DNA from 2 places in the Lysobacter sp. M15 genome. Region 1 is predicted to be linked to the other one. Evidence: riboswitches for the same ligand, from Rfam matches in the RefSeq annotation. Region 1 holds a riboswitch; the other holds the start of a gene.

Region 1 (5,358 bases):
ACGGCTCGGCCGGCATCGAAGTTGCGCTGAAGATGGCCTTCCACTGGTTCCACAACCAGGGCGAACACCGGCGCACCCGGTTCATCGCGCTGGAGAACGGCTACCACGGCGAAACCATCGGCGCACTGGCGGTCGGCGACATCCCCCTGTACCGGCGCGTGTACGCACCGCTGCTGATGCAGGCGATGTTCGTCCCTTCCCCCGATGCCTACCTGGCGCGCGAAGGCCAGAGCGCTGCAGGCCATGCGCAGGACGCCGCCGACGTGCTGGCGCATGTGCTCGACGAACATCCGGGCGAAGTCTGCGCGCTGGTGCTCGAGCCGCTGGTGCAGTGCGCCGGCAGCATGCGCATGTACGACCCGGTATACCTCAAGCGCGTGCGCGAACTGTGCGACGTGCACGGCGTGCTGCTGATCGCCGACGAGATCGCTACTGGCTTCGGCCGCACCGGCACCATGTTCGCCTGCGAGCAGGCAGGCATCCAGCCGGATCTGCTGTGCCTGTCGAAGGGTCTCACGGGCGGCTTCCTGCCGCTGTCGGCGGTGCTCGCCACGCAGGCGATCTACGACGGTTTCCTGGACGATTCGCGCGAGCGCGCCTTCCTGCATTCGCACAGCTACACCGGCAATCCGCTGGCCTGCGCGGCGGCGCTGGCCTCGTTGCGGATCTTCGAGGAAGACGACGTGCTGGCGCACAACCGCGTCACCGCGACGCGCATGCGCGAGCTGGCCGCGCGGTTGGCCAGTCACCCGCACGTGGCCGACGTGCGCCAGACCGGCATGATCGTGGCCTTCGAGCTGGCTCGGGACGGTGACAGGCGCACGCCGTTCGCCCCGTCGCTGCGCGTCGGCCTGCGCGCGTACCGCGCCGCGCTGGCGCGTGGCGTGGTGCTGCGGCCGCTCGGCGATGTGCTGTACTGGATGCCGCCCTACTGCATCGATGAGACCCAGCTGCAGCTGCTCACCGAAGTCACCCGCGCGGCGATCGACGAGGCCACGGCATGAACCCGATTCTCGTGCAAACGCGTTTCGTTGCAGCCGCCTCCGTGGGAGCGGCCTTGGCCGCGAATGCTCTTGATGCGGGTGACCTGGCAGCAAAAGCAATCGCGGCTAAAGCCGCTCCCACGACAGCCGCTCCCACAGCATCCGCAGAGCGGGCACCATGCGTCTGACCCGCGTCTTCGTGGACGCGCCGCTGTCCGTCGGCGCCGCCGCCACCCTGCCCGACTCCGCGGCCGGTCATCTGCTGCGCGTGCTGCGCCTGGGCGTGGGCGATGCCTGCGTGCTGTTCAACGGCGACGGTTGCGACCATGACGCGCGGATCGTGGCCGCGGGCAAGCGCGACGCCACCGTGGAAATCGTCGCCACGCGCGCGATCGGCAACGAATCCCCGCTGCGCATCGTCCTGCTGCAGGCGCTGGCGCGCGGCGAGAAGATGGACTGGATCGTGCAGAAGGCCACCGAGCTCGGCGTGGCCGGGATCGCGCCGGTGCTCAGCGAGCGCGGCGAGGTGAAGCTGGACGGCGAGCGCGCCGACAAACGGGTGGCGCACTGGCGCAGCGTGGCGATCTCGGCCTGCGAGCAGAGCGGGCGCGCGCGCATTCCGCAGATCGACGCGCCACAGCCGCTGTCGCGCGCTCTGGCGCAACTCTCGCCGGAGTCGCGCCGGCTGGCCCTGGATCCGGATGCCGATGCCACCTCGGCGTCGCTGGATCTGGGTGCGGAATGCACGGTCGTGATCGCCATCGGCCCCGAAGGCGGCTGGTCGCCCGGCGACCTCGCCCTGCTGCGCGGCGCCGGCTTCACCGGCCTGCGCCTGGGCCCGCGCGTGCTGCGCACCGAAACCGCGGGCCTGGCCGCCATCGCCGCGCTGCAGGCGCGCTACGGCGATTTCGCCTAGACCCTTTCTCAAGAGCAAGTGTCCTGCTTTTTGCTCGTCGTTCCCGCGAAGGCGGGAACCCATGGACGTTGGTCCCAATGGGTTGAAGTCCATGGATGACCGGCCTGCGGCTGCTGAAAACCGCCTCCCGCCTTCGCGGGGATGACGGCGTGGAAAGCCGCGCATCCCGGAGTCGAACCAGGCTTTGAGGCTGCGCGCGCCCTGATGCCGTCGCGTTGCAGGCACTGTGCGCCGCATCCGGATTGACAGCCCCGGCCGATGTTGTTGAGCTATGCGCGTTATCTCCGTCGCGCTGCACCCGCAGCCGACCCTGCCTCGAGGGGCGCTGCAGCGGACCGAAGGTCCGTCACGCTCGACGCAGGTCCGGATGGCAAGGGCGCCTCTGACAAGAGGATGCCGTATGAACGATTTCCGCAATCAAAGTCCGGCCGGCCGCGTCGTGGGCCTGTGGCGTTACCCGGTGAAATCGATGGCCGCCGAAGCGCTGGCCGAGGTCGACGTGTCGTGGCACGGGCTGGCCGGGGATCGCCGCTGGGCTTTCGTCCGCGGCGATGCGCCGCGCAGCGGATTTCCCTGGTTCACGCTGCGCCAGCGCGCCGACCTCAACCACTATCGTCCTTCGTTCGTCGAGCCGGAGCGGCCGGACAAGTCGCCGACCGTCGTGCGAACGCCGTCGGGCGCCGTGCTCGAGGTGACGGATCAGGCGCTGGCGGCCGAACTCGACCCCGCCGGCATCCGTGCGATCAAGCAGGACCGCGGCATCTTCGACACCTTCCCGCTGTCCCTGGTCACGACCCAGACCCTGTCCGCGCTGGGCGAGATGGTCGGCGACCGGCTCGACGTCTCGCGTTTCCGGCCAAACCTGCTGGTGGAAGCCACCGACGAAGCGCCGTTCCAGGAAGACGACTGGGTGGGCCGCGTGCTGCAGATCGGCGGCCTGCGCATGCGCATCGACCAGCGCGATGGCCGCTGCGTGGTGATCACCATCGACCCGGCCACGACCGTGCGCACTCCCGAGATCCTGCGCACCGTGGCGCGCGAGCGCCAGGGATGCCTCGGCGTCTACGGGTCCACCGTGGCGCCGGGCCGCGTCTCGGTCGGCGATGCGGTGGTGGTCGAATCCGCCACGTAATCGTCTGCACGCAAAGCGCGCGAGTGAGCCAGGCGCGCGCCGCGAATGCTCAGTCTGCCTTTGCAAGCCGGGCTGTAGGACACGCGTACCAGGGGCTGGCCATTGGCTTCGCGGACCAGCTCGCCGCTTGCCGCGGCGGTGCGCCGCTTGATTTCGATCCACTCCTTGTCGGCCAGGAACGCTTTCCAGCGCGCGTCCATCGTGGCCCGGTCCGGCCAGGACAGCACGTAGACGAACTGCAGCTTCTCGCCGGTATCGCTCTCCCACATGTCGATCACGCTGAAGCCATGCCGGCGCATGATGCGCAGGGCGTGATCCTGGAAACGCTGGTGGAACGCATCCTGGTTGGCGCGATTGATTTCGTAGATGCGCAGCTGCTGCAGGCTGCTGCCGTTGCTGTGGCAGACGAAGCGATCCGGTTCGCTGGCGCCGGCACTGGTGGTCAGGGCGATGAGGCTCAGGAACAACAAGATCACAACGTTGCGCATGATGCGTCTGCTCACAAGTGGTGGTGCGATTCCCGGGTGGACGGGTGCGCTGCATCGAGCCACCTGATACGTCCGCCTCGGCTCGGCGGATTACAGCCCGATTCCGCGTCCGGCGCACCGGCCAGAAGTCCCGGGAAGCCGCGTTGCACGAGACATGGGCGCAGTTCCGGGGCAAGCCATACGTCCATCCGCGAGGCAACCCCAGCGGGCGCCGCAACCGTTGCGAACACTGGGCCGTGTGCGTTCGAAGTACCCGCATGCCACGGCACCGGGCTCAGCCTGCCAGCTGGCCCCACACCGGCCGGACCTCGATGGTGGCGGCCGCGGCCATCGGATGGCTGGCGGCAACCTCTGCGGCGACCCCCAGGCCGGCGCACTGGATCAGCTCGTATGCGCACATCTGCTCGCGCGAGCGGGAGAACGGTCCATGCTTCCGGCGTGCTTCGCCCTCGCGCACCCGCACGGTGACGGCCTCGGACGCCGGCCGCAGCGGATTGCCGTGCACGCGCACGCCCCGGGCCTCCATGGCCGTCACCCAGTCCCGGATCTCCGTGACCAGGCGCTCGGTGGGTGCGAACGTGTCGTCGTGGGCAATGATGAGCAGGTAGTGCAACGGTCTCTCCAGTCCACCGGGCCAGGCGCCCTTCCTGTCATGACGAATGAGGGGCGCGAAAAGTGACAACCGGAACCCGACCGGCCCGTGCACGAGCGTCGCTCCGGCGCGACCGGTGCTCCGGACATATCCCGGTCGCGCCGGAGCGGCGCTCCTACAAGGGAGTTGAGTTCCCGTAGCGCATCCAGGTCCCGGCGCCGGCGCACCCGAACCCGCGCAAACGCGTCACGCCAGGTGACGCGGCACCCTGGCCTTGAGCAGCTCGATCAGGTCCGGATCCATGTAGGCGTAATCGTCCGGAATCTCCAGGCAGACCACGTGCGTGTCGCCGAGGTACGGCTTGAACCGGGCCGAGAGCTTGTTGCGATGCATGCGTTCCATCACGAAGACGATGTCCGCCCACTGCAACAGCTCAGGCGTCAGCGGGTTCTCGGCGTCATGGTTGAGACCGGCCGATGCGGTTTCGATCCCCGGCCAATCGGCAAACACCTGTTCCGCCGTCGGGCTGCGCAGGCGGTTCTGGCTGCAGATGAAAAGCACGTTGCGGGTCATCGCGATAGCCGATCGGCGGGCCGGTCTCAATCTACGTCACTCACGCAAGCCCGAATGCCAGGGCCAGGAAGCCCATCGCTCCGAACCCGGCGTGGATCACGATCCCCACCCATGTGTTGCGCCGCCGCTGGACGACGTAGGGCAGCAACACCGTGATCGGCACCAGGGTCAACAGGACCTGCCAGGGAAAGGCGGCGTGGAACAGCAACCATAGGACCCCGTTGATCAGCCAGGCCTTTCCACCGAAGGCAGCCTCTTGCCGCGGCAGTACGACGCCCCGCCAGACAAACTCTTCCCCCACGATGTTCAGTACGAAGAATGGAAGCCACGCCCCGAGAATCCAGTACCGGCCAGGGCCCAGCGGCTCGAACGCCATGAACGAGGGTTGCAGGCCGGCCCCGTAGTGCAGCATCCGCAGCGTGGCGCCGATGCCGCCGGTCAGCGCGCCGACGGCCACCAACCCTCCAGCCGCCCACAGCCAGTCGCCGCCGTTCATCGGACGCAGCCGCAGCCGCGCTCCCAACGACTCCTGCGTTCCTGCACGTCTCTCCCGACGTAACAACAGAGCAGCCGCAAGCAGCAGCGGGCCAAAGAGCACGAGGCTCGCCGCCAGGAACCACATCACCACCGCCTCGGCCCCCGTGGCGGAAACCAACGCCGGGATGGCAACCCGC
Region 2 (5,358 bases), on a different contig from region 1:
ATGTCGGAGAGAAACAGCGTCCGGTGCTGTTTCGTGCTCATGCCAGGGTCGCTCCGGGTTCCAGATAGCGCCTGCGCTTGCGCGGCTGCAGACGCCCGAGGTCGACTTCGATCAGGCCGTCGATGCTGTCGCTGAAGGCCGGATCCACGCCGAAGGCGAGGAAGCGCGCGCCTCCGGGCTCGCACAGCTCGGTGTATTGCTTGTAGAGCATCGGCACCGCCGTACCGAGCGCGGCCAGGTTCGCTTTCAGCACGTCGAAAGCAGTCCCGGCATCCATGTCGCCGAAGCGCGTCAGGGCGGCGAAATAGGCGAACGGACGCAGCGCGCTGGCGTAAACCGCCTCGCAGCCGTAGTAGCGCTGGTAGTAGGCGACGATCTGCTCGCGCGCCTGCGCCGGCAATGCCGCGCTGATCGAGACCGCGCCGAACAGGTAGCGCACGCCCGGGTAGCGGCGAAGATAGGCGCCAATGCCCTGCCACAGGTAGTCCAGGCTGCGGCTGCCCCAGTAATCGGGAGCGACGAAACTGCGGCCCAGTTCCATGCCCTGCGCGATGCGTGGAATCGCGTCATCGGCGTAGCGGAACAGAGAGGCGGTGTACAGCCCCGCCAGGCCGCTACGCGCCAGCACCCGCGCACCGCGCGCGAGGCGATAGGCGCCGGCGATGCAACCTGCGTCTGCGTCCCAGACCAGCACGTGCTGGTAGTGCCGGTCGTAGACGTCGAGGTCGCGGCTGCGTCCGGTGCCCTCGCCGACCTTGCGGAACGCGTATTCGCGCAGTCGCCCCAATTCCTGCAGCAGGGCTTCGCCCAGCTCCGGCGCGCAGGCTTCGGGGTCCAGCAGCCGGATCTGCTTGCCGTCGCTGGTCCCGCCCAGCAGTTCGGTCGCCGCGATGGCCCGCCGCAGGATCCGGTCCTGGATCGCATCTGCGATCGGTTCGGGCCAGGTCGTCTGCCGCTGTCCTAGGCCCAGCCGATACAGCGCCTGACGGACGCTGCGGACCGCTGTCGCGATGTCGGCTCCATCCTCGAGCCTCATCGGCTTGCCGATATGCAGACGCAGGGGCCGGTTGCGGCGCGCGAACATTTCCCGTGCCAGCAGCGCGGTGCCCGCAGGCTTGAAGATCGCCGACGTGCCGTAGAACAGGGCCGAATTGCGCGCTGCGATCCGCACCGGCAGGACCGGCGCGCCGGTCCTGCGCGCGAAATGGGCGAAGCCCTTGCGCCAGCGACGGTCGCGCACGCCGCCCGGCCCCAGCCGCGAGACTTCGCCCGCAGGGAACACGATCACGCATTGCCCGTCGTGCAGCGCCTGCTCGACCGCGCGCAGGCTGTCCGGATCGGCGCGCCCGCCGAACACCCGCACCGGCAGCATCAGGCCGGCCATCGGCGCCAGCATCGACAGGACGTCGTTGGCGACGATGCGCACATCCCGCCGCACGCGGCCGACCGCATGCAGCAGGGCCAGGGCGTCGAGCGCGCCGGACGGATGGTTGGCGACGATCAGCAGGCGTCCGCGGGTCGGAATGGCCGCCAGGGCCGTCGGGTCCACCTCATAGCGCAGCTGCAGAAAATCGAGGGCGGCATCGAGGAAGGCGGCGTCGCGCAGATGCCCCGTCCGCTGCAGGAAGGCTTCGATCGCGTCGAACCTCGACCAGCGCGCGACCCCGCGCAGCAACGGCCCGGCCATCCTGCCGCGATGGCCGCGAAACCAGTGCGGGAAGCGCTGTTGCAGACGGTCTTCGAGCAACGGCATGGCTAGGGCCTGTCCGGCGTACTCCAATAGCGTTAAGAGGCCTTGTGGGTCGGCCCCGGTTGGCCGGCAGCCTGCGCCGGCCCGGCGACAGGTCCGTTGCGAAATTCGGGCAGTTACGTGACAGGCCCGGCGCTTGTGGGAGCGGCTTCAGGCGCGAATGCAGTTCACCGGAAGTCGGCCCGGGGCATTCGAAACCAGGAACCTGCCCAGGACTTGATTCGGGGCGCTCCCTACCAGACAGCGCATTCGCGACCGAGGTCGCTCCCACAGCCCGGTCGCGCGAGGGTTTAACCGCCCGGAAACGGGCGGGCCGGCACTATGCGAGCCCTGCCTCGGCCTGTATCATTCGCGGCCATCTTTTCATCCAGATTGAAGGATATAGCCGATGTCCAGCTACCTGTTCACCTCCGAATCGGTGTCGGAAGGCCATCCGGACAAGATCGCCGACCAGATCTCCGATGCCGTGCTCGACGCGATCCTGGCCCAGGACAAGCGCGCGCGCGTGGCCTGCGAGACGATGGTGAAGACGGGCGCTGCGATCGTCGCCGGCGAGGTCACCACCAATGCCTGGGTCGACATCGAAGAGCTGACCCGCAAGGTCATCAACGACATCGGCTACGACAATTCGCGCGTCGGTTTCGACGGCCATACCTGCGCCATCATCAATATGCTCGGCAAGCAGTCGCCGGACATCGCCGCCGGCGTGGACGGCACCAGCAAGAAGGCCAAGAAGCCCGAGGAACAGGGTGCAGGCGACCAGGGCCTGATGTTCGGCTATGCCTGCAACGAGGCGCCCGAGTACATGCCGGCGCCGATCTATTACAGCCACCGCCTGGTCGAACAGCAGGCCAAGGTGCGCAAGAACGGCAAGCTCAAGTGGCTGCGCCCGGATGCCAAGAGCCAGGTGACGCTGCGCTACAACGACACCGGCAATACCATCGTCGGCCTGGACGCGGTGGTGCTGTCGACCCAGCACGATGCGGACATCAAGCAGAAGGACCTGATCGAGGCGGTGCGCGAGCACATCCTCAAGCCGGTGCTGCCGAAGAAGTGGTACGAGTCGCTGCCCAAGAACAAGGTGCACATCAACCCGACCGGCATCTTCGTAATCGGCGGCCCGGTGGGCGACTGCGGCCTGACCGGGCGCAAGATCATCGTCGACACCTACGGCGGCATGGCCCGCCACGGTGGCGGCGCATTCTCGGGCAAGGATCCGTCGAAGGTCGACCGCTCGGCTGCCTACGCCGCGCGCTACGTGGCCAAGAACATCGTCGCCGCCGGCCTGGCCGACAAGTGCGAGGTGCAGGTGTCCTACGCCATCGGCGTCGCCGAGCCGACCTCGATCTCGGTCACCACCTTCGGCACCGGCCATATCCCGGACGACCAGATCGAGAAGCTGATCCGCAAGCACTTCGACCTGCGCCCGTACGGCATCGTCAAGATGCTCGACCTGATCCACCCGATCTACCAGCGCACCGCCAGCTATGGCCACTTCGGGCGCAAGCCGCAGGAAGTCAGCTACACCGACGGCTCCGGCAAGAAGCACACCGCCACCGCGTTCTCGTGGGAGAAGACCGACAAGGCAGACGAGCTGCGCAAGGCGGCGAAGTTGAAGTAAGCGTAGGGCGGGCCCAGGCCCGCCATGCGTGCGTAATGAAACAGCGTCGGGCCCAGGCCCGACCTACGCCCGTCGAGGGGCGCTGCAACTCCGGGGCCATCGCGTTCCGGAACCAGGCTCGGCGAGGTCGACGCACCAACGGCGCCCGTTAATGCAAGTCCCCGATGCGCGGACTTCCAACAACGGAGCAACACTGATGAACGCACAGCTGAAGACCTTCTCCCAGGACGGCGACTACAAGGTTGCCGACATCTCCCTGGCCGACTGGGGCCGCAAGGAAATCGACATCGCCGAGCACGAGATGCCCGGCCTGATGTCGATCCGCCGCAAGCACGCCGCCGCCAAGCCGCTCAAGGGCGTGCGCGTGACCGGCTCGCTGCACATGACCATCCAGACCGCGGTGCTGATCGAGACGTTGAAGGACATCGGCGCCGACGTGCGCTGGGCCTCTTGCAACATCTTCTCGACCCAGGACCACGCCGCCGCCGCGATCGCCGCCTCCGGCACGCCCGTGTTCGCATGGAAGGGCGAGTCACTGGAGGAATACTGGGACTGCACGCTCGACGCGGTGACCTTCCCCGGTGGCAAGGGCCCGGAGCTGGTCGTCGACGACGGCGGCGACGTGACCTTGCTGATCCACAAGGGCTACGAGCTGGAACAAGGCTCGAAGTGGGTGGATGAGCCGGCCGCCTCGCACGAGGAAGGCGTGATCAAGGCCCTGCTCAAGCGCGTCGCCAAGGAACGCCCCGGCTTCTGGACCAATGTGGTCAAGGACTGGAAGGGCGTGTCGGAAGAAACCACCACCGGCGTGCATCGCCTGTACCAGATCGCCGAGCAGGGCAAGCTGCTGGTGCCGGCAATCAACGTCAACGATTCGGTCACCAAGTCGAAGTTCGACAACCTCTACGGCTGCCGCGAGTCGCTGGCGGATGGCCTGAAGCGGGCGATGGACGTGATGCTGGCCGGCAAGGTCGCGGTCGTGTGCGGCTATGGCGACGTCGGCAAGGGTTCGGCGCATTCGCTCAGGGCCTACGGTGCGCGCGTGATCGTCACCGAGATCGATCCGATCTGCGCGCTGCAGGCGGCGATGGAGGGCTTCGAGGTCAAGACCGTCGAGGACACCCTGGGCACCGCCGACATCTACGTCACCACCACCGGCAACAAGGATGTCCTGACCTTGCAGCACATGCAGGCGATGAAGGACCAGGCGATCGTCTGCAACATCGGCCACTTCGACAACGAAATCCAGGTCGATGCGCTGAACGCGTCGGGCGCCACGCGGCTCAACATCAAGCCGCAGGTCGACAAGTACACCTTCGCGGCTCCAGATGGGAGTGCAGGTAACTCGATCTTCCTGCTGGCCGAAGGCCGCCTGGTCAACCTGGGCTGTGCCACCGGCCATCCCAGCTTCGTCATGTCCAACAGCTTCTCGAATCAAACGCTGGCCCAGATCGACCTGTGGGCGAACAAGGACAAGTACGAGAAGACCGTGTACCGGCTGCCCAAGGCGCTGGACGAGGAAGTCGCGCGGCTGCACTTGGAAAAGATCGGAGTGAAGCTCACCAGGCTCACCAGTGAGCAGGCCGATTACCTGGGCGTAGCGGTGGAAGGCCCGTACAAGCCGGATCACTACCGCTACTGAGTCACGCCTCGGCAGGGGCCGTTGCCTGCAACGGCTCTGCGGCCGCCGGGACCGCCTCGACGCGGTTCCGGCCGCCGACCTTGGCCCGGTACAGGGCCGCATCGACATCGCGATACAGCGCGTCGCCATCGGCATGGCGTCCTGGGTCGAACGCCCCGCATCCGATGCTGACCGTCACCGCGGCTTGCCCCCCTTCCGGCAGCGGCAGCGGCACGCGCTCCAGGTCATGGCGGAAGCGTTCGCCCCGCACGCACGCGGCGGCTCCGTCGGCTTCCATCACCACACCGAACTCCTCGCCGCCCAGACGCACGCACAGGTCGCCATCGCTGGCGAAATGCTGGCGCA

The links. Region 1 has a riboswitch for S-adenosylhomocysteine ahead of MC380_RS14655 (MOSC domain-containing protein). Riboswitches for the same ligand answer to the same signal wherever they lie in the genome.
Region 2: another riboswitch for S-adenosylhomocysteine. It lies ahead of ahcY (adenosylhomocysteinase); the one in region 1 lies ahead of MC380_RS14655 (MOSC domain-containing protein).

What each region holds. Positions count from the first base shown of each region.
Region 1 covers NZ_JAKPBV010000014.1:103,148-108,505, forward strand. The annotation lists gene bioA (adenosylmethionine--8-amino-7-oxononanoate transaminase) at 1-1,004, shown strand, start outside; gene MC380_RS14650 (16S rRNA (uracil(1498)-N(3))-methyltransferase) at 1,162-1,899, shown strand; S-adenosyl-L-homocysteine riboswitch at 2,211-2,288, shown strand; gene MC380_RS14655 (MOSC domain-containing protein) at 2,300-3,031, shown strand; gene MC380_RS14660 (NIPSNAP family protein) at 2,962-3,519, opposite strand; gene MC380_RS14665 (YciI family protein) at 3,794-4,132, opposite strand; gene MC380_RS14670 (low molecular weight protein tyrosine phosphatase family protein) at 4,358-4,684, opposite strand; gene MC380_RS14675 (CPBP family intramembrane glutamic endopeptidase) at 4,725-5,358, opposite strand, start outside.
Region 2 covers NZ_JAKPBV010000001.1:5,159-10,516, reverse strand. The annotation lists gene MC380_RS00045 (UDP-2,3-diacylglucosamine diphosphatase) at 1-41, opposite strand, end outside; gene MC380_RS00040 (GNAT family N-acyltransferase) at 38-1,753, opposite strand; gene metK (methionine adenosyltransferase) at 2,139-3,371, shown strand; S-adenosyl-L-homocysteine riboswitch at 3,440-3,525, shown strand; gene ahcY (adenosylhomocysteinase) at 3,568-5,013, shown strand; gene MC380_RS00025 (GGDEF domain-containing protein) at 5,015-5,358, opposite strand, start outside.